Regions from separate parts of the Ferdinandcohnia jepli genome, predicted to be linked through region 1. Evidence: riboswitches for the same ligand, from Rfam matches in the RefSeq annotation. Region 1 holds a riboswitch; each other region holds the start of a gene.

Region 1 (5,476 bases):
AAAGAAGACATTGATGCAAACTATATTAAACTAATTAAAACACGTCTACACCATCCAGGCTTTACATCAATTGCAACACATGACCATAACATTATCAACGAAATCAAACAATACGTAAAAGATAACAATATCTCTAACGATAAATTTGAATTCCAAATGCTATATGGATTCCGTTCTGAAATGCAAAAGGAACTTGTCGACGAAGGCTACGGCTTCTGTACTTATGTTCCATTCGGAAAAGACTGGTACGGCTACTTCATGAGAAGACTAGCTGAACGCCCACAAAACCTAAACTTAGTTTGGAAGAGTCTATTCTCAAAATAAATAAAAAATGGGTCAAGGGGACAGGTCCCTTGACCCATTTTTTATTTGTGGTGGGGCAGTGGAGCTATGTCCCAAACTAGTTCGATTTCAACACCTGCATTTTTTAGTAGGTTGTATAGGGGGCAGCGTTTGAGTACGATTTCTTTTAGTTCTTCTAGTTTCTCTGGTGTTTCATCAGTTTCAAAGACGATTTCGTTTATGACAGATTGGTAGTAGGGTGAAACATCTGCAGTACCCAATAGTCCACGCCGATCTACAACGGCAAGGCTTTTTATGTCAATATTTTCAAAGTGAAAATTTATTTCTCTTGCAACTAAATCGATTACCACAAAGATACATCCGTTGAATGCACCCAATACATATTCCAATGGTGTAGGAGCTTCATTGTCGCCGCCAATCTTTGTAGGTTCATCAATTAAAAATTGAAAGCCTCTCACGAACTGTTCTGTTTGAACGTTCTTTTTCCACACTGTTGTTACATCAATTTTTCGTAAATCGGTTGTAATACCCAAGTCTACCAGCCTCCTATATTATTTTTCTAACATGTCTTGTAACCGTTGTTTTCTCTTTTATAAAACTAATACAACTGATAAAAAATCCTGACACAATAAGCATTAAGATAATTCCTGTAATCCCATTTTGATGTAGGAATGAGAAAGTTGAGACTAGAAAACCAATTAAAGTGCATGAAAGGAGAAATGAGTAGAATCCCAGACTTTTAAATGATCCATTCCATTCCCACTTACTAGCGGTATCAAGTAAACTAGCAATTATTATCGTAATGATATTAACAATCATGCCGATCCAAACCGGATGGATGTTTAAATAAAAGTCGTTTACTGCCCAGCCACTAAGGTGATACCAAAGTAAACCGGATAATGAACCTGTAAAAAGTGAAATAAGGGCTGCTCGTTTTGTTACAACTGGCCAGAATAATGCAGCTACTACTGGTGCAAAAGTTGCCGAGTTTCTAGTAACCCATGCAAGTACATTCCACCAGGCGGACTGCTCTGACCGTAAAAGGGCAAAACCGACCATTAAAAGAGTTAATAGCACTAAAGACCATTTTGTATAGCGAATTAATTGCGCTTCCGTTGCTTTTTGATTTATGGCACTTCCAACATCGCGGCCTAAACTTGTAGCACCAGAAAATTGGCAAGGTGCACCCCAGCTTAGCGCGGCTGCCCAAAAGCCTAAGAAGAACAGTCCGACAAGAGGGGCTGGAAGAGTTTCCATTAGATACATTGGAACTGCTACTAGTCCACGGCCTTCATTTGGGACAACCTGTGCAGCAGCTAATCCGAAAAGCACAGCACCAATTATTAATGGAATACCAAGTAACGCAGCATAAAGCAATCCGTTGCGTCCTTGCTTCGGTGTTTTACAGGACAAAGCCATTTGAAACGCAGCTTGAGCTAGAATTACGTTAAAAAGGAAAGTACCAAACCAGGCTAAAATTGTTTGGATCCCTGCACCATCAAGGGAGGCGTATTGTGGTTTTTCTTCAAAGAGTGTCTTAAGTCCATCAATTCCAGGATTAAGGAAAAAGGCATATGTACCGATTCCCAGCATGATGAAAAAGACAATTACATTACTTAACTGTGTAATTCCGATTGCCCACATACCGCCGAACTGAAGATATACAAGGAGTAATAGGGCAGTTAATGCAACGGACCAAATTAGAGATATTCCTGTAAAAACAGAGAGGGCGGATGCAAAAGCTAGTGCTGTAGCGACAGACCACATCGGGAATGTAAAGGCAGTGATGGCACCAGCAACACCTCGAACTTTTTCACCATAACGGTCACCTAAAAGCCCAGATATGGTAACCAATGCTTTTTTACGAAAAGGGGCGATTAACACAAGTGCAATAATTAAAACATGTATCGTTTCCGCTACACCATACCAAATCGCAGAAATACCAGTAAGATAGCTAAGCTCTAAAATTGCGATATAAGAAGAACCTGAAAATAAACCTGTAATACAAACAGTGACTAATAATGTATTAAACCCACGACCTCCAACGAAAAATCCACTTCCATCAACTGCCTTCCGTTTTGCTATCTGACTTATAAAGATAAGATAAAACGTGTAAACCAAAGCAAACCCAATAAACCAATACCCAACACTTGTCATAATACCGCCTCCTAAATTTTATAGCATATATGAATAATCAAAACTAAACTCATGTGTTTAGTTGGATTAAAACAAGTGAGAGGCCATAAAAAAACCTCTCCCAAGAGGAAGAGGTACTATTATCTCTTCCTCATCTTTCAGACAATAAGTCTGTTGGACGTAGCACCTTTTTATTTTCCGTAGAAAATAAGAGGTTGCTGCAGGATCACCGGACCAATTTCCTCCCCTGGCTCTTGATAAGGATATACCGTATAAAATTAATACTAAATTTACAACGTGTTATTTGAAAAGTCAAACAATTTTTAAGAAATCTTTCTAAAGACCTAGGTGGTACGGAGGGACAGGTTCAGTCCCAAAATAAGCACAATTTGGATCTTGCGCTTAACTAGTGTTCTTAAATGGACTAGTAGGTTTTTGAACTACTATTGGTTGCAATACACGAAGGGGAGTAGTTAGTTTATTGGAGTTAAGAATTGCCAACTGGAGAAGCAATCATATCAGTTGGTCACTCATAGGGCAAATGAATTACTAACTGCTAAAGCATATTTATTAGTTAATTACTCATAGAGCAAGTAATTGCCGAATCCCAAATATCGGGAAAAATTTTTAAAGAATATGTGGACTTTTTTGGTGAGTTTCGGATATACTATAATTAACAATTAACATTTTGTTAATAGTAACATATACTAATTTCAAAAGGGGAAACACAATGTCGAACGAAGAAGCATTGAACCAATATGATGTAAAGAAATATCGCACGCCTGATGGATATACATCTGATATTGCTGTTTTCACTATTGTCTCAGAAAAAGCTGAGGTTTACAAACCACCGAAAATGACAATGAAGCTGATGCTTATACAACGCTCAATGACAAATGCAGAAGGAAAACCAAACATTGAAGCAGGGAAGTGGGCATTACCTGGCGGTTTTGTACAAGAAGATGAAACAGCTTTTGAAGCAGCAAAACGCGAGCTCGAAGAAGAGACGGGTGTTGGTGGGATTCATATTAAACACTTTGGAGTCTATGATAAGCCTGGTAGAGATCCAAGAGGCTGGATTATCACAAACGCCCATTATGCGATTGTCCCAGAGCATAGTTTATCCAAACGAAAAGCAAATGACGATGCAGCAGATGTGAAATTATTTGCACTAGATGAGGTTCTGTCATTGGAGCTTGCATTCGATCATGTTGAGATTATTAAAGATGCGATTGCGATGATTACCAATGACCTACTGCAAACAACAGTGGCAAAAAGATTTTTACCGACACAATTTACGTACTCTGAACTACAAGCGGTATTACTAACTGTGACTGATGATCCTGCAATAGCAAGTGAGCAAAGTTTTGCTAGAAAAATAAAAACTCTGCCATTTATCAAGCTTGTTCCAGGGAAAAAGACACAGCGTACATCCAAAGCACCAACACAGCTTTATGAATTTATTGATATGGATGTAGTTAAACCAATATATACAGCTAGATACTAATTTTTTGAAACGTACATTTAACAATATGTTAATTATTAATGTTTACTAAGATTAGGAGGAATACTAATGAAAAAGGCATTGATAAATATTGATTATACAAATGATTTTGTTGCATCAGATGGTGCGTTAACCTGTGGCGAACCGGGTCAGCAGATTGAAAATGAGATTGTGAGTATTACAGAAGAATTTATCTCTAACAACGATTATGTAGTCTTTGCAATTGACCTTCATAAAGAAGGTGATCACCGACACCCTGAAACGAAATTATTTCCCCCCCATAATATTGAGGATACATCAGGGAGATTGTTGTATGGGAAACTGCAAGGGGTATTCAATGATCAACAAGCAAATCCAAATGTATATTGGATGGATAAAACAAGATATTCAGCATTCGCTGGAACAGACCTTGAGCTAAAACTACGTGAACGTGGAATTACAGAAGTACATCTTGTAGGCGTATGTACCGACATTTGTGTGCTTCACACTGCTGTTGATGCCTACAACAGAGGCTTCAAAATTGTGGTGCATTCGAAAGCAGTAGCAAGCTTTAATCAAACTGGCCATGAATGGGCGTTAGGACACTTTAAAAGCTCAATCGGCGCAGAAGTATTATAGAAAGTGGGTCAGAGGGACAGGTCCCTTGTCCCACCTAAGAATGAAAACAGGGACAGGGAACCTGTCCCTGTGTCCCAAATTGGAGGTTATTATAATGAGTCAGTATAGAGATGATAGTTTGGCGTTACACACGGATTTGTATCAGATTAATATGTCTGAGACATATTGGAGGGAAGGGGTTCATAATCGTAGAGCGGTTTTTGAGGTGAATTTTCGTAAGCTTCCTTTTGGTAATGGATATGCGGTTTATGCAGGGCTTGAGAGAATCATTGATTTTTTAAAGAATTTTAAGTTCACGGAAAGTGATATCGAGTATTTGCGTGAAGAAGGTTACCAGGACGATTTCCTAGAGTATCTAAAAGAACTTCGTTTTACAGGGACAGTTCGTTCCATGAGAGAAGGAGAACTTGTTTTTGCGAATGAACCATTGATTAGAATTGAAGGACCTATCGTAGAGGTTCAGCTTGTGGAGACACCTATTTTAAATATCATTAACTATCAAACATTAATTGCGACAAAGGCATCTCGTATTAAACAGGTTGTTGGGGATGAGGTGGCAATGGAGTTTGGTACGCGTCGTGCACAAGAAATGGATGCTGCGATTTGGGGGACAAGAGCCGCTTATATAGGTGGCTTTGATGCGACATCAAATGTAAGAGCGGGAAAATTATTTGGTATTCCAATCGCGGGTACACATGCGCACTCAATGGTTCAAGCGTATCGTGATGAATATGCCGCTTTTAAAAAATACGCAGCAACACATAAGGATTGTGTGTTTCTAGTAGATACCTATGACACATTGAAGTCAGGTGTACCAAATGCAATCCGGGTTGCAAATGAGGAAGGAGATCGTATCAATTTTAAAGGAATCCGTTTAGATAGTGGAGATTTGGCGTATCTATCTAAAAAAGCTAG
Region 2 (5,476 bases), on a different contig from region 1:
CCAAATAAAGTCAAAGCTTTATTCTCATTCTATTCTCATTACAATCTTATAACAAATTAAAAGTGATATCAACCTTTACAACTTGTGTATGCTAATTGATTTTTTTATTTTTGCATTATCAATTAAAAGTCCTGTATTCTGCAAAATATGTTTCGTTGCGACAAAAAACTGTTTTATCATTCTCAGGTAAGCCATAGTAATGAAACCTATGTAACTAAGACACATAACCATGGGCTTATTTTTCACATAATAAATGAAAACATTCTATAATATATGGTGAGGGAGGAGTTTCCTCGATACACTGATTATGATTCGATGATTGCTGGTCGTTCTAGAAAACTAATTTCCTTATTACTCAAAATGATGTTCTTACATTAATACGAAAAACCAGTGTATGGTGGACACTGGTTTTGAAAGTACAATATATGATTAAACGTGTAATCTTCGATCATATTCAGCGACTATCATTCTTCCCTTTTGGTATTCCTTTTCCCTTTTCAACTCGACCCTTAAACGTTCCTTAAATTTACGACTGTAAGTCTCATAGCCAATCCCATGAGCCTGATGCATTGCCTTTTCCATCTCCGTCGTATAATTCAAGTGTATTCGACTGATAATGAACCAATCCCTTCGTTTTTTCGGCTTTTTTGTTAGCACAATTAAAATAATAACAGGTACCCAAAAATACCTCAAAGTCAGTAATCAGGGATAATCGGGTCTCCTAATTCATTTTGAATAATAATGATGACCTTACAATAATGATTGTTAAAATACCTTATAAATTCTAGTGAATACTTAGGTTTAATCTAGATATAAAAAGTTCGTGTGGATCTCATGGTGGATTTCTTCTGCTGCTGGGGGGGGCTTTAAAACTCAACTGTGAATGACCTCATGTTGTCCTTTTACTTCATGAGGGCTTTCATCTCCTCTATGAGTGACCTCGGGCTGCTCCTTTTACTTCATGAGGGCTTTCTTCTCTTCTATGAGTGACCTCATGTTGTCTTTTTACTTTATGAGGGCTTTCATCTCCTCTATGAGTGACCTCGGGCTGCTCTTTTTACTTAGTGAGGGTACTAAAATACAATGAGTACCCTCATAAGAGACTAAAAAAAGAGAAGCTAGTAATAAGCTTCTCTTCACATAATTTATTCAACTGTAATTACAGCACCCGCATATTCTTCTTTGATGAACTGTTTAATTTCATCTGATTTTAAAACTTCTACTAATGCTTTTATTTCTTCGCGTTCTTCATCGCCTTTATTAATTACAATTAGGTTTGCAGGTACAACATCATCGCCTTCAAATGCAATACCATCTTCAGCAATGTTTACTCCGCCTTCAAGTGCATAGTTTGTATTGATAACAACTGCGTCACCTTCACCATTTTCAAAAGAAGATGCTAGTAATTTCGCTTCAATTAAAGTAGAAAAATCAAGATTTTTCGGATTATCAACGATGTCTTCCACTCTCGCTTGGTCTCCTACACCTTCTTTAAGAGTAATAATGCCTTCTCTTTCAAAAATTGGTAAGATACGACCGTGGTCACTAAATGAATTACTCATAATAATTTTCGCGCCATCAGGTAGCTCGTTTAAATTGTTAAATTCCTTTGAGTAAATACCAATTGGTTCTTTGTGAATTTCACCAACACTAACAAAATCAAAGTCTGGGTTATCTTCCATTTGTAATGCTAAATAACCTGGCGTTTGGAAATAGTTTGCATCGATTTCTTTTTCGTGTAAAGCAACATTAGGTAAAATATAATCAGTAAAAACTTCTATCTCAAGGTCAATTCCCTTTTCCTTTAAAAGCTCTTTTGCTTTTTCTAATACTTCAGCATGTGGAACTGCAGATGCGCCAACTACCAACTTTTTATTTTCGTTCGTTCCTTCTGTTCCTTGTTCTCCTGCTTCATCATTTCCACCGCAAGCAGCTAGAGTTAATGATAATAAACCAACTAATAATAGTAAAAACCACTTTTTCATGTTAGTACTCCTCCTGTTATCTCTTGTCTGTATATTTTGTAAAGAAATCACCCAAAAATTGAATGATGAATACCAAGATTACGATTGCTACTGTAGCAATAAAAGTAATGATAGGTTTATTTCCTTGGAACCCATAAAGATAAGCAAAATGTCCCAATCCTCCTGCTCCAATAACCCCCGCCATCGCTGTAAAGCTAATTAACGAAATAGCAGTTACAGTAATACCTGAGATAAGTGCAGGTAATGATTCCGGAATTAATACCTTATAGATAATAGTGCTATTAGTAGCTCCCATAGAATGCGATGCTTCAATAACACCTTTATCGATTTCGCGTAGTGCAATTTCTACCATTCTTGCGTAAAAGGGTGCCGCACCAATAATTAAAGATGGAAATGCTGCATTTGGGCCTAACATAGAACCCATGATAATTTTAGTAAACGGAATTAGTAGAACAAGTAAAATAATAAATGGAATTGATCTAAAAATATTTACAATCGCTGATACAAAACCATTTATATAACGATTTTCCCATGCATTTCCTTTATCAGTTAAAAATAAAACCAAGCCTAGAAACAAGCCGATAATAAATGTTGCTACTACTGATATAGATGTCATATATAGTGTTTCAAGCGTTGCTTCCCATAGGTCGTCCCATTTTAACTTTTCCAGGTCTTCCACTTGTTTTTCCCATTTAAAGAGTTCATATAACTTCTCAAGCATTTTCGATCACCTCGACTTCTACCTGCTGTTGACGAATGTAATCGATTGACGAATTCACTTCATTCATCTCACCATCAATATGAATAAACAAAGTCCCATATGAACCGCTTTGTGTTTGAGAAATCTTCCCCTGCAGAATGTTAACTTCAATATTGAAATCACGGATTAAACGTGTAATTAATGGTGTTTCAGCAGTTTCGCCAACAAAAGTTAATTGAATAACCCGTCCGTTAGGATACTGATGTAACAAGTGTTCAATCGTTTCTTTTGTTTCCTCTGGCTCTGTTACCTGTTGAACAAAACGTTTTGTAATGTTAGCCTGAGGTTTTTTAAACACATCAAGTACCTTCCCTTGTTCAACAAATCTGCCTTCCTCCATTACAGCGACCCGATGGCAAATTTTACGTATAACATGCATTTCATGCGTGATTAATACAATCGTTAACCCTAATCGCTCATTAATATCCACGAGCAGGTCAAGTATTGAGTCAGTTGTTTGTGGGTCTAGAGCAGAAGTAGCTTCATCACAAAGTAAAACCTTTGGATTATTTGCAAGTGCACGAGCGATACCGACTCTTTGCTTCTGTCCTCCACTAAGTTGTGAAGGATATGCATCTTCTCTTCCTTCTAAGCCTACTAATTTAATGAGTTCGGAAACTCTTTTATCTCGTTCGGTTTTGGGAACCTTTGAAATCTCAAGTGGAAATGATATGTTTTCTCTCACAGTTCTCGACCAAAGTAAATTGAAATGCTGGAAGATCATACTAATTTCTTTCCGTGCATTTTGAAGATTCTTCCCCTTAATAGAGGTTATATCATGTCCCGCAACTGTAATTGTTCCTTCGGTTGGTGTTTCAAGTCCGTTCAGTAAGCGAATTAAGGAACTTTTACCTGCACCACTATAACCGATTATGCCAAATATTTCGCCTTCATTAATTTGCAAATTGATATTATTCACAGCTGTTACTGAATTATTCTTTGAGTTATAGACTTTTTTAACATTTGTTAGTGATATCACGTTTGTCACACCTTCTATTCAGAAAAAACTAAGCTTAGTTTATGTAAATAACTGATAAAGTAAACTCCCGCCATTATAATCCGGTTACCTTTATTTACAATTAGGGTGTCAGCCTGTCTTTTCAGCTACTTTACTAAAACAAAAATACCTTTCTGCAAAAGAGCAGAAAGGCATAGATATCTAAATAACCTTCCTCTCATCTCTCAAAGCATAAGCTTTGTGTGAATTGGCACCTTTTCAACGGACGTTGACGGTTGCTGGGTTTCATAGGGCACTTCCCTCCACCACTCTAAATAAGAGTCACATTTATATATTCACTTTTTCATTATGTTGCTATAGCGACATTTGTGATTTTATCATTAGCAAAAAAAGGTGTCAACAAATTTTTTTCTCAAAAAGAAACTACACAGTAGGTACAGATTTTTTCGACGTTGTTCCATTTGCTACTTCAATTGCTTGTTCTAAATCTTCAAGTATATCCTCTATATTTTCAATTCCTACAGATAATCGAACCAAATCCTCAGTTACACCTGATGCTTTTAGATCTTCTGGTCCAAGTTGTTGATGCGTTGTACTTGCAGGATGAATAATTAAACTCTTTGCATCTCCTACATTGGCTACATGTGACCATAATTCAACACTATTTATTAGCTTTTGACCAGCCTCTCTTCCACCTTTGATGCCAAAGACTACAACAGCGCCGGCCCCTTTTGATAAATATTTGTCTGCTAATTGCTTGTTCGGATGATTTTCTTCTCCAGGATATAGTACCCACTCAACGCCTGGATGATCTTTTAAATAAGTGACAACCTTTTTTGTATTTTCAATATGTTCTTTCATTCGAACATGTAAGGTTTCGAGTCCCAAATTAAATTGGAAAGCATTAAATGGGCTTATTGATGGCCCAAGATCACGTAGAAGCTGAACCCTGGCTTTTATAATATAAGCGACAGGTCCAAGTGCCTCGGCATAAACTAAATTATTATAGCTCGGATCAGGGGTTGTGAAACCTGGGAATTTAGGTGAATTCCAATCAAAATTACCACCATCTACGATGATCCCACCTAATGTCGTTCCATTACCTAGCAACCATTTCGTTGCAGAATGGATGACAATATCTGCTCCGTGTTCGATAGGTCTGCAGAGATAAGGAGTTGCAAAGGTGTTGTCAATTAAAAGTGGAATCCCTGCTTCATGCGCAATATTCGCTACTGACTCAATATCAAGAACATCTAAACTTGGATTACCAATTGTTTCTGCAAATACAGCCTTTGTATTAGGAGTAATTGCTTGACGGAAATTTTCTGGATTTGAAGGGTCTACAAATGTTGTTTTTATTCCATATTTAGGAAGTGTATTTGCGAATAGGTTATATGTACCCCCATATAGTGTTGATGCTGATACAATCTCGTCCCCAGCACCCGCAATATTTAGAATAGCAGTTGTTATAGCTGCCATTCCACTTGCAACTGCTAATGCACCAACTCCGCCCTCTAATTGAGCAACTCTTTCTTCAAAAACTGTCACTGTTGGATTATGGATGCGAGTATATATATATCCATTTTCTTTTAAACCAAATAGGTTTGCGGCATGTTCTGTATTATTAAATTTATAAGCATTTGATTGATAAATCGGAACCGCTCTCGCTCCCGTAACAGGATCTGCTACAAGACCACCGTGAATAGCTACCGTTTCTGGTCTATACTTTTTTTGATTTTCACTCATTACGAATCTCTCCCTTAAAATGAATTT
Region 3 (5,476 bases), on a different contig from region 1:
GGGAATGAAGTGGTTTGAAGATACAAATCAGGAAGAGCCTTATTATGAGATGGAGATCAGTTGAGTAGAAATAAACATAAACAAACCTATTTGATTATTGCAAATAGGTTTGTTTGTGTTCCTTTTTCATTAGGTAAATCACTTAATGAAGAAGTGGGGTTTGGAAAAAAGCGGAACGTTAATTGAGTAATAGCAGAAATTATCTGTGTGGAAACTCCACTGACAGAATTATTGAAAAAATTCGTTTTATTTCGTTACTCGAAATGTTATGATAGATTCATAGATTTTTTACATATGGAGGTATGGAACATGACAAAACGACCGATTACTGCAGAAGACTTGAATAAGTTCAAATATGTGGGAGATCCTCAGGTTTCTCCGAGTAAGGACAGAGTTGCGTATGTGTTAACGCAGGTGGATACAGAGAAGGATGGCTATTATTCTCATATTTATGTAACAGACTTAAACGGTGAAGGTAGACAGTTTACGTACCATTTTTCAAAGGATAGTTTAGTGAAGGATGCTGCTCCAAAGTGGTCTCCGGATGGTAGCGCGCTTGCATTCCGTTCAAACCGTACTGGTAAAAATCAGGTTTGGCTATTACATACTGATGGTGGGGAAGCGGTTCAGCTGACAGATGTGAAACAGGGTGTTGGCGAATTCGTTTGGTCTCCGGACGGAAAGCAGTTAGCTGTTACAGTGAGCGGAGAATTAAAGCTTTCCACTGATAAAGATGAAGAGAAAAAGGAAGAAAAAAGCGATGTAAAAGTAATTACTAGACTTCGTTACAAAGGTGATGGAGTTGGTATTTACGGTGAGGATCGCAAGCATGTTTATTTATTTGATGTTGAAACAAAGTCATATACAAAGGTAACTGACGGAGAATATGATTTCGGTCAGGTGCGTTTTACTCCTGATGGAAAAAGCTTATTCTATATTGCAACAAAGGCTGAAGATAAAGAATGGGGCTATCTGCCAGCAATCTGGAAATACGATATTGCTTCAAAGGTAGAGACGTTATTTTATCAAGGAAATGGTTACTTAATGGCACCTTCTGTATCACCGGATGGAAAGTGGCTTGCAGTAGCGGGGCATACACGTGGGGAAAGAAGCCAAGGGAATACAAATGTGCTTCTATTCTCAGTTGAAACAGGTGAGTTGAAGAACCTAACAGAGCAGTTTGATTATACAGTTGGGAATCTAGTAGGTGTTGATGCGAAGTATGATACTGCAGAGTCACGTTTAATCTGGGATTCTACGAGCACTGGCATTTACTTCTCGGCAACAGTTGGCGGGGACTGCCAGTTGTTTAAGGTGAATCTTGAAGGCGAAGTATCAGCTGCACTTTCTCCATCAGTAGCGAACGTTACTTCTTACGACATTGTAAGTGAAGACCTAGCTGTTCTTGTTCTAGGAAATCCACACTCAACTGGAGATGTTGTAACGCAAGACCTGAACAATGTGAAAAATGTAACGAAGCTAACTGATTGGAACAAAGAGTTATATAGTGAGGTGCATTTAAGCACGCCTGAAAACTTCTTTTACAAGAGCACAGATGGCAAGGATATCGAGGGTTGGATACTAAAGCCATATGGTTTTGAAGACGGAAAAACATATCCGATGATCCTTGAAATTCACGGTGGTCCAGCAACTGCATATGGAAATGGGTTACACCATGAAATGCAATTAATGGCATCAAAGGGGTATGTAGTGCTTTACACAAATCCAAGAGGAAGCCATGGCTATGGTCATGATTTTGTAAATGCGGTGATCGGTGATTACGGCGGCATGGATTACGAAGATATCATGGCTGGAGTTGACTATGCGTTAACTAGATATAGCTTCATTGACCAAGATAACCTTTTTGTTACTGGCGGAAGCTATGGTGGATATATGACGAACGTGATCGTAACTCGTACAGACCGTTTCAAAGCAGCTGTTACACAACGTAGTATTTGTAACTGGCACAGCTTCTATGGAACAAGTGACATTGGGTTCTTTTTCACAGAGTGGCAGCATGGACATGCGGATTTATGGGATGATGTGGAGAAGTTATTGAAGGTTTCGCCGTTAACATATGCACGCAATGTTAAAACGCCAACACTTATTCTGCACAGTGAACAGGATCTACGTTGTCCAATGGAGCAAGCTGAGCAGTGGTATATTGCGCTTAAGCGATTAGGTGTAGATACTAAATTCGTCCGCTTCCCTGACGAAAACCATGACCTATCTCGTTCAGGTAAGCCGAAACACCGTCAAGAGCGTTTGAATCATTTGATTGGGTGGTTTGACGAGAGACTGTAATTTTGTGATGGGACGACAGGTACTTGTCTTATTAACGCGAATTATTTTCATTGACATTTTTAGGTAGTATCATTTAAACTTAAAAACAATAAAATTAGTTTAATATTTTTGTATATTCTCTTATCAAGAGTGGTGGAGGGACTGGCCCGACGAAACCCGGCAACCGTTCATGTTGACACATGAAAAGGTGCTAAATCCTGCAAAACGTTTGTTTTGAAAGATAAGAGAGGCGCAGCTTCTATAGTTGATTAATGCCTCTCTATCTAGAGAGGCATTTTTATGTTCATGGAACGTAGATTTTGAAAACTTCTCACGTTCAATTCTGATTAAAACGATTGAAATAGTTGGTGAAGAGAAAGGAGGTAGTGATATGTATGTTATGGATTTGACAGGAAAAGTGGCAATTGTCACTGGTGGTGCCAAGGGGATTGGTAAAGCGATCGTTGATGCCTTGCTTGAATGTGGTGCACAAGTGGCTGTCATCGATCTTGCCTCACCGCCTGAATCACAATCTAAAAATCTACTATATTTACAAGGTGACATCACCCAGAGTGATCTCGTCCAGGAATTTGTAGATAAAACGATAAAACACTTTGGACGATTAGACATTCTGGTCAACAACGCAGGAGTATCCTCAATGGATTATGTTGTAGACATAAAAGAAGCGGACTGGGAGCGGGTTATGGATGTGAATGCAAAAAGCGTGTATCTCTGGAGCCAAGCCGTCGCTCACTATCTTATCGAACAGGGTCAAGGCGGAAAAATTATCAACATCGCTTCACAAGCAGGTAAGAATGGCTATCGATTAATGGGAAGCTATGTTGCGTCTAAGCATGCCGTTTTAGGTTTTACAAAGGTAATGGGAATTGAATTAGCAAAACACCAAATCAATGTAAATGCGGTTTGCCCTGGAATAGTTGAAACAGATATGAAGCGAAGAGAGCGTGTAATTGGCGGGGAGTTAAGAGGTTTAGACGCCCATGCAATTGAAATGGAGGATATATCACAAGTACCACTTGGCCGAACAGCAAAACCTGAAGATGTGGCAAATGTGGTGATTTTCTTGGCTTCAAGGTTTTCCGATTATATGACGGGGCAAGGAATAAATGTAACCGGCGGCATGACAATGTCCTAGGTGGCTCTTTAGATAAAAGAAAGTATAAAAGTAAACAGTAAAAGAGGAGATGAGCGTAGAATGTCAGAGCAGAACGTAAATAAGGGTAGTTTACTAGCCCTTTTACCACTATTTGTTTTTGTATTGCTTTTTATCGGTGTAGGTGTAATTGCAAAGGACTTTTCGATATTGCCTTTAAACGTTGCAATTCTTGTTGCGGCAGTTATCGCGTTAGTTATGAATCGTAAAGAAAGCTTTTCTAATAAAATAGAGATTTTTTGTAAAAGTGCAGGAGACTCGAATATTATTTTAATGTGTATTATCTTTGTGTTGGCAGGTGCATTTGCAGGTGTAGCACGTGAAATGGGTGCAGTTGAATCAACTGTTAACCTTGGTCTTTCATTTTTACCAGAAAATCTTTTACTAGTTGGTTTGTTTGTTATTGGATGCTTCATCTCGATTTCAATGGGTACCTCGATGGGGACTGTTGTTGCGTTAGCACCAATCGGAATCGGAATTGCTGAACAAACTGATATCTCAATGGCTCTTACAATGGCAACGGTAGTTGGTGGAGCAATGTTTGGTGACAATCTATCAATGATTTCGGATACAACAATCGCTGCTGTTCGAACTCAAAAAACGAAAATGAGTGATAAGTTCAAGGTTAACTTTTTAATTGTGCTACCTGGGGCAATTATTACAGCAATTATCCTATTTATACTTACTTCAGGTAACAGTGCAAGCATTAGTGGAGACCATTCATTTGAAATCGTAAAGGTACTACCATATCTAGCAGTTCTCGCAGCAGCAATTGCAGGGTTAAACGTTATTTTAGTATTACTTGGCGGTATCGTGTTTGCGGGAATAGTCGGGCTTTCAACAGGTGGCTTTACGTTCACAGGATACCTACAATCAATCGGGAATGGCCTCATCAGCATGGAGGACCTAGCGATTGTTGCACTTTTAATAGGCGGTGTAGTAGGACTTATTAAGCATAATGGTGGAATTGATTATCTCTTACACTTTGTAACTAGTAGAATTAAATCGAAAAAAGGTGCAGAGTTCGGAATCGCAAGCTTAGTAAGTATCACCGATGTGGCAACAACCAATAACACCATTTCAATTATGATTACAGGTCCTCTTGCTAAAAATATCGCGGACCAGTACGATATCGAACCACGTAAGTCAGCAAGCTTACTTGATTTATTCTCATGTGCATTCCAGGGGATTATCCCTTACGGTGGGCAAATATTAGCAGCTGCAGGTTTAGCTGCCATCTCTCCAGCCAGCCTTGTACCATACTCTTTTTATCCGATCTTAGTTGGTGTTTGTGGAGTTATTGCAATTTTAATAGGGTTTCCGAAGTTCAAAGGTCAGCCTAATGCTGATTCAGTGAAAAAAGTATCGTAGGTGAGGCATGGGGGGCATATCATTGTTACACCTAGGTTCAATTGAGGAAATATAAATAGTATTAAACATAAAAGCCATTAAGTTATACGCTTAATGGCTTTATCCATTGATATTTAGGTCGATATGTAACATCCAATTTAATCTTAATTTATATCTTTTTTTGGAGATGCTTGGATACGTAGGCATGCCTCTTAATGAATAAAAGTACATTGTATAAACACTTATACTCATTATCACGTTCTCGTCTTTTGGCTTCTGTATCAAATTCATTTACCTTAAGATGTAAATGAAATGGATCAAACTCTTTTACTTTTTCAGGTGCCTCATCTGGATGATAATGGGCGTGGAATTTCATTAAAGTTCCAGAGCTGTCATCCCAGTCATAAAAATATTCAATAATCTCATTTGTTTGGTTGTCGATATATTCTACGCATTTTAAGGAAGGGATAGTTAGGAAAAGTTTAAAACGAATACGTTTGGCTTGAACAGAAACATTTGGACCATGATGTCCTGGCACCTCTACACCAAAAATATTATTAACTTCTTCAATAATATCTCGAAAATCTAAACTTTCGAACTGTTTGAAGTTTGTTCTTTTAATTCCCAGTGTCTTCGCCATTTGTTAACCTCTGGATAAAGAAAGACCAC
Region 4 (5,476 bases), on a different contig from region 1:
TATTTTAGAAAGGAAACTTGTGCTTCTGATTACTTTGTGGATTTGTTTATGTCTGGGGCTAGCTGAAATGATACAAGATGGATTTGTGAAGATTACCAACGATTCAATAGAGGGTAAATGAAATTTATTAGCTTGAAGAAGTCTTTTCAATTGCAGTTCATGTCTATTTGCTTGGGCAATTGGACAGGGATATGCTTTTTCAGTATCTACATAGGTTTGGATTAATTGTTCAAATTGATCATCGAAATATAGTTTCCCTCTGTAATTTTTCGCATCGATTATTAAAGTGAAAGAGGGAGTTAAAATCAAGGTGTCAATTTCGAAAAAGTGTTTGTTTGAAGTGTCCAGTAGGCGTAGGTTATGGAAAATGTGGTAGTCTTTCTGGGGCAAAAGGCTCAAATAATAGACGAGAGATTGTTCACCTCTGTAGCCAGCAAACCTTCTGCTGTGTTCATCGCGTATATCTGAGTATCTTGGGTGGGATTCTGTAATTCGTTTTAAATAAGCCTCCAATTGCAGTACTCTGTACGGAATTTCTAGGTCTTTTTGAATCATTTAGTCAACTCCTTGTTTAAGTTAAGACTTATTTCGACATTTATTATAGTAATTCCTGCTAGATTCATAGATTAAGAAATGGTTATGATTTTTAATATTGATTTATGGTTTTTAATTCGGAAATACGGTTTTTAATTCGGAAATACGGTTTTTAATTTGGATTTGCGGTTTTTAATCGTAATTTACGGTTTTTACAAGGAAAATACGCTTTTTAGCCATTTTTCGAGAGCAAGGCAGACTAAACCCCACATTCAGGTTTATTTTTCCACCTCTCAGTGCACACTGATTGCTGAGGTGGTTATTATGATTAAAAGGCTACTTTTACTCGCAATCATAGTTGAATTAGGTTTATTTTGGTATGTTCATCAAGGAAAAGACCCACCATTACTCGCTGCGGACGCTCCTAAGAAACAGATACACGAAAACATGGTGAAGAACCTTCCTTTGGATGAAAGCACGCAGGTTGCGGAGGCATCGATGACTACAGAGTCTTCCACACTTGAAGAAATTAAAGAAAAGTATGATAGTGAATTTACTATTCTTGAAAAAGACACAAAGAAGAAAGCCAAAGAGCTACTCAAACGAGCGAAGGCAGATTTTATCGAAGAATCAGCTGATGGAGTGGCAGTTTTGCAAGTGATGGGTACCTACTATAACGAATTCAAGACGTTAGAAAAAGAAACCGATGAGTTATTCTACGCGCTCTATACCGAGCTAGAGAATGAGTTAGTAGTTAATGGACACTCAAAAGAGGAAGCCCTGCCTTATAAGAAAAAGTATGAAGAAAAGAAAAATGAATTATTGAAAAAGGCATTAGATGTTCAGGGAAGTTACCAGTAGGCAACTTCCCTTTTTTTACACCTCTACTCCAGCCAACTTCTCCAACTCTTTCCCTAAAAACGTTGCAACCTCAAGCATACCAAACTTACCGGCAGCATCCTCCGCGTCTGAGTTGTAATTGGTATTTGTATTGATGTCATATGTGAAAATTTCGCCCTCGCTGTTACGGATAAACTCGATGCCAGCAATGTGAATGTCGTTTGCAGCTAGAACCTGCTCATACCTTTCTAAAATAGGATCTGCAAAGTTTTCAACGATTTGGAACTTAGGTTTCGTTGGTACTTCTTCGCCAACTGGACAGAAAAGGTCTCCGATTTGGCATGCGTCTGCCGGGCATAGTTCAAAGCCTTCAGATGTGTCGACTCGAACCGCATACACAAACTTGCCGCCAACAAATTCGCAACGGGTGATATATGGTTCTGGTGATTGGATGTACTCTTGAATAAGCGTAATTCCATCAACCGGCTCCTCAAAAGTCGGTCCTTCAAGATACTCATTTAGTGCTTCTAATGAATAGAACAATTGAACTCCAAGTCCTTTTCCAGCACGGTTATGTTTTGTAATAAATGGTGCACCTGCAAACTTCGCTGCCGCTTCACGAATTTGTTCTTTTCCAACTGCCGCAACTGTTTTCGGTGTTTTTACACCATAACGATTCAACTCAAGGTATTGCTGAACCTTACTAACTTCTAACTGCAGTGCACGCGATCCGTTAAACACTTTTCTATCGTGCGCTTCTAACCATGCAAGAACTGCACTCGTTAATTCAGGTGCATATCGATGACCGCGCGTATGAGAAGATGCGCTCATTCTACTATAAAATACACCTTCCGGCGGTGCCTCGGATAAGTCCACTGTTCCCTGATCCAGATGCCACAACTCATACGGAAGATTTAGTTCTTCTAGGCGCTTTACTAAGTGCTGTGTCCATTCATCATTTTCATGAATTACATATATTTTACTCATTGCTTCCACTCCTTTTTAAGCTTCTAGTTTTTGAGTTCGTTTCGCTTCTACAAGTGGCATTACATCACGAGCAAAGCGTTCCATTTCTTCTAGCTGTGGTGAAAATTGAAGTAGTAATAAGTCTAATCCAACCTCTTCATATGCTAAAATGCGCTCCGCAATTTGTTCCGGTGTTCCGATTAAGTTTGGACGCAAGCCTCTGTTTGAAACGGAATAATCCTGCAACTGAATTTGCTGCTCTAATTGAGATTTACTTGTGAAATCCTTGAATCCCGCGTATCCGCTAGTATCTTTTACATCCGTGATACGACGAAGTTCCTCCTGAACCTCTTCCTCTGTATCGCGGCAAATCACGTACGCTGCCATTCCAAAGGATTGGAAGTCGTCTTTGTTCAAGGCTTTTCGTCTATTTTTCATATCCGTGATTTTCGTATCAATTTCTTCAACTGTTCCACCATGCATCACATAAGCGTCCATGACTGAAGCGATTACTTCTTTACCCTTTGGACTTTCGCCGCCTGCATATAAAACCGGGTTAGGACGTTGAACTGGCTTTGGAGCAAGCTTCGCATTTTGGATATTGTAAAACTTGCCATCATATGAGAAAGTTTCTTCTGTCCATAGTCCTTTCACAACATCGATAAACTCTAGCGTGCGGTCATAACGCTCATCATGTGCTGTAAAAATACCGTTGTACTGACGGGCTTCTTCTTCCCACCAAGCAGAAACGACATTCAACGTAAACCTTCCATTGCTTATATGATCAATGTTCGCAGCCATTTTTGCTGTTACAGCAGGGTTGTGGAATCCAGGACGGACCGCTGTCATAATTTCAATTTTTTCCGTAACTGCTGCAAGTGCTGCCGCAGTTGACCAAGCCTCAAGGGAATCATGCTCGGGACCCTTAATATCATTCAAATATAATTCAGCAATTAAGGTTGTATCATAGCCCCATTTTTCCGCCGCTTGAATCACTTCCTTTGCATAAGCAAAGGTCGGTGGCATGTTCTCATCCTCCACATTTCGTAACCACCCACCAAAAATCGGTAACCAAAAACCATACTTCACTCCACTCATCTCCTCATGCTGTTTCTAGATAAAATAAAAAACCTCTTCAAAAAGAAGAGGTTTGTATGTAACGTCGACCCCTTCTTATTTCTCAAACATCAAGTTTGATGGAATTGGCACAGTATTCTATGAATCTAGAACCCGCTGCCGAGGCTTCAAAGGGCCATTTCCCTCCACCTCTCGTAATAAGAAGACACTATTTATTTCGTAATTCGTAATGTTATCATACTTTATCTATCAGAAAAGTTCAACAAAAAAGTTTTTGTTAGCTAATGTAGTAAACCGAGTAATCTTATTGAATTACTGAATAGAGTTTCTCGTTAAGTCACAATTATGATTGCAGGATAGTCTTATTAATTGCATAATAGGTACATTAATTGAACAATGCTTAAATTGCAAACCACAAAAAAGGAGAATTCAGATGAACCTGTATGAAAAACTCATAGTAGATTACGATAAATCATTAAACAAAAACGGCGTAAGGGGTGAGCGCTTGGCCACAAGATTAGCGGCTCTTTCCGAGATTGGACTCACACCAGACTGCGGTTCGTACCGGATTGGCTTTTCAGAAGAAGAAAAGGCAGCAAAGGACCTCGTCAAAAAATGGATGACCGAAGCAGGACTTGAAGTAACTGTTGACGGTGCCGGAAATGTGTTTGGCCGCCTTGAAGGTAAAAACCCAGAGTTACCGGCACTAATATCTGGATCCCATGTAGACAGTGTGCCAAATGGCGGACATTTTGACGGACCACTTGGTGTGCTTGCTGCACTAGAGGTTGCAGAAGCTTGGAAACAAACCGGATACACTCCAGAAAGACCTTACGAAGTCGTCATTTTTACCGACGAAGAAGGTGCACGTTTTAACGGTGGCTTTAGTGGCAGCATGTCGATGATTGGTGAGGCAAAACCAGAGGATTTACTTCCTAAAAAGGATATAAACGGAGTCCCTTTTAGCGAGGTGTTAGAAAGTATTGGCCTCACTACAGATTCCTTTTTCACTTCAAAAAGAGACCTCGACAAACTAGAAGCCTTTGTTGAAATACATATTGAACAAGGTAAAAGACTTGAAAATGCAAACACATCTGTAGGAATTGTGACCGGAATTGCAGGACCATGCTGGTTGAAGATGACGTTTAAAGGACAAGCCGGTCATGCAGGCAACACTCCAATGAATGATCGACAAGATGCTCTTGTTGCTGCCAGCCAATTTATATATGAGGTACAAGCGCTCCCTCAGCAAGTGAGCTCTTCTGCAGTTGCGACTGTTGGCAAGGTTGATGTATTTCCTAATGGGGTAAATGTTATTCCAGGTGAGGTTCGTTTAACTGTTGATATTCGTGATATCCAAAAGGATACGCGCGACAAACTAGTCGAACTTGTCATCGACAAGGCGCACACTCTTTGCAACAACCACAACATCGAACTAGAAGTAGAAGAAACCTTCCGGGAGGCACCCGTTCCAATCAGTGAGGACATGCAGGAAAAACTGGCTAACTCGGTTAAAGCCCAAGGGATAGAACCGGCTTATTTACCAAGCGGTGCCGGGCATGATGCAATGGTGGTTGGGCGTAAACTTCCGGTTGCGATGATTTTTGTACAGAGTAAGGATGGGATTAGTCATAATCCTGCCGAGTGGTCGACTTTGGGGGATTGTGTGCAGGCGGTTCATGTGTTGAAGGATTTTTTGGAGACTTATAGATAATCATGAAAAAAGAGAATGGAATCTTATTTTTCCATTCTCTTTTTACCCACTAATAACCAATAGGTTTATGTTCTTCCCGGGTTGACCAAACTCACTAATGGGTGAGGAAGATATGAAAATAAATTATGAACTTGTATTTGGAATGGACAAGGTGGGACATTTCCTGCTATTCTTCGTTGTTTCATTTATTCTCGGTTTGGTTTGCTTAGTGGTTATTAATAAATACCACGTAAGAAAAAGTCTGGGAATTGTATGGCTATATCTGATTTTACTAGGACTTTTTGAAGAGTATAGGCAATATTTTCTTCCAGAGCGAAGTGCAGAATTTTTAGACGCTATTGCTAA

What was found. Region 1 has a riboswitch for S-adenosylmethionine ahead of AB3M96_RS16695 (sodium:solute symporter family protein). Riboswitches for the same ligand answer to the same signal wherever they lie in the genome.
Region 2: another riboswitch for S-adenosylmethionine. It lies ahead of AB3M96_RS13115 (methionine ABC transporter ATP-binding protein); the one in region 1 lies ahead of AB3M96_RS16695 (sodium:solute symporter family protein).
Region 3: another riboswitch for S-adenosylmethionine. It lies ahead of AB3M96_RS05640 (SDR family NAD(P)-dependent oxidoreductase); the one in region 1 lies ahead of AB3M96_RS16695 (sodium:solute symporter family protein).
Region 4: another riboswitch for S-adenosylmethionine. It lies ahead of AB3M96_RS05855 (LLM class flavin-dependent oxidoreductase); the one in region 1 lies ahead of AB3M96_RS16695 (sodium:solute symporter family protein).

What each region holds. Positions count from the first base shown of each region.
Region 1 is NZ_JBFOKR010000015.1:93,999-99,474, reverse strand. Features, by position in the region: gene AB3M96_RS16705 (proline dehydrogenase family protein) at 1-324, shown strand, start outside; gene AB3M96_RS16700 (OsmC family protein) at 366-836, opposite strand; gene AB3M96_RS16695 (sodium:solute symporter family protein) at 850-2,460, opposite strand; SAM riboswitch class I at 2,588-2,703, opposite strand; gene AB3M96_RS16690 (NUDIX domain-containing protein) at 3,170-3,946, shown strand; gene AB3M96_RS16685 (cysteine hydrolase family protein) at 4,013-4,561, shown strand; gene AB3M96_RS16680 (nicotinate phosphoribosyltransferase) at 4,656-5,476, shown strand, end outside.
Region 2 is NZ_JBFOKR010000011.1:68,965-74,440, reverse strand. Features, by position in the region: gene AB3M96_RS13130 (YuzK family famiily protein) at 430-600, opposite strand; gene AB3M96_RS13125 (MetQ/NlpA family ABC transporter substrate-binding protein) at 1,146-1,985, opposite strand; gene AB3M96_RS13120 (methionine ABC transporter permease) at 2,002-2,706, opposite strand; gene AB3M96_RS13115 (methionine ABC transporter ATP-binding protein) at 2,699-3,724, opposite strand; SAM riboswitch class I at 3,918-4,024, opposite strand; gene AB3M96_RS13110 (O-acetylhomoserine aminocarboxypropyltransferase/cysteine synthase family protein) at 4,127-5,449, opposite strand.
Region 3 is NZ_JBFOKR010000004.1:120,183-125,658, forward strand. Features, by position in the region: gene AB3M96_RS05630 (GNAT family N-acetyltransferase) at 1-64, shown strand, start outside; gene AB3M96_RS05635 (S9 family peptidase) at 310-2,304, shown strand; SAM riboswitch class I at 2,422-2,531, shown strand; gene AB3M96_RS05640 (SDR family NAD(P)-dependent oxidoreductase) at 2,549-3,439, shown strand; gene AB3M96_RS05645 (Na+/H+ antiporter NhaC family protein) at 3,500-4,828, shown strand; gene AB3M96_RS05650 (hypothetical protein) at 4,977-5,447, opposite strand; gene AB3M96_RS05655 (hypothetical protein) at 5,425-5,476, opposite strand, start outside.
Region 4 is NZ_JBFOKR010000004.1:179,704-185,179, reverse strand. Features, by position in the region: gene AB3M96_RS05870 (nuclease-related domain-containing protein) at 1-555, opposite strand, end outside; gene AB3M96_RS05865 (hypothetical protein) at 859-1,395, shown strand; gene AB3M96_RS05860 (ATP-grasp domain-containing protein) at 1,411-2,361, opposite strand; gene AB3M96_RS05855 (LLM class flavin-dependent oxidoreductase) at 2,377-3,429, opposite strand; SAM riboswitch class I at 3,511-3,621, opposite strand; gene AB3M96_RS05850 (M20 family metallo-hydrolase) at 3,851-5,131, shown strand; gene AB3M96_RS05845 (VanZ family protein) at 5,244-5,476, shown strand, end outside.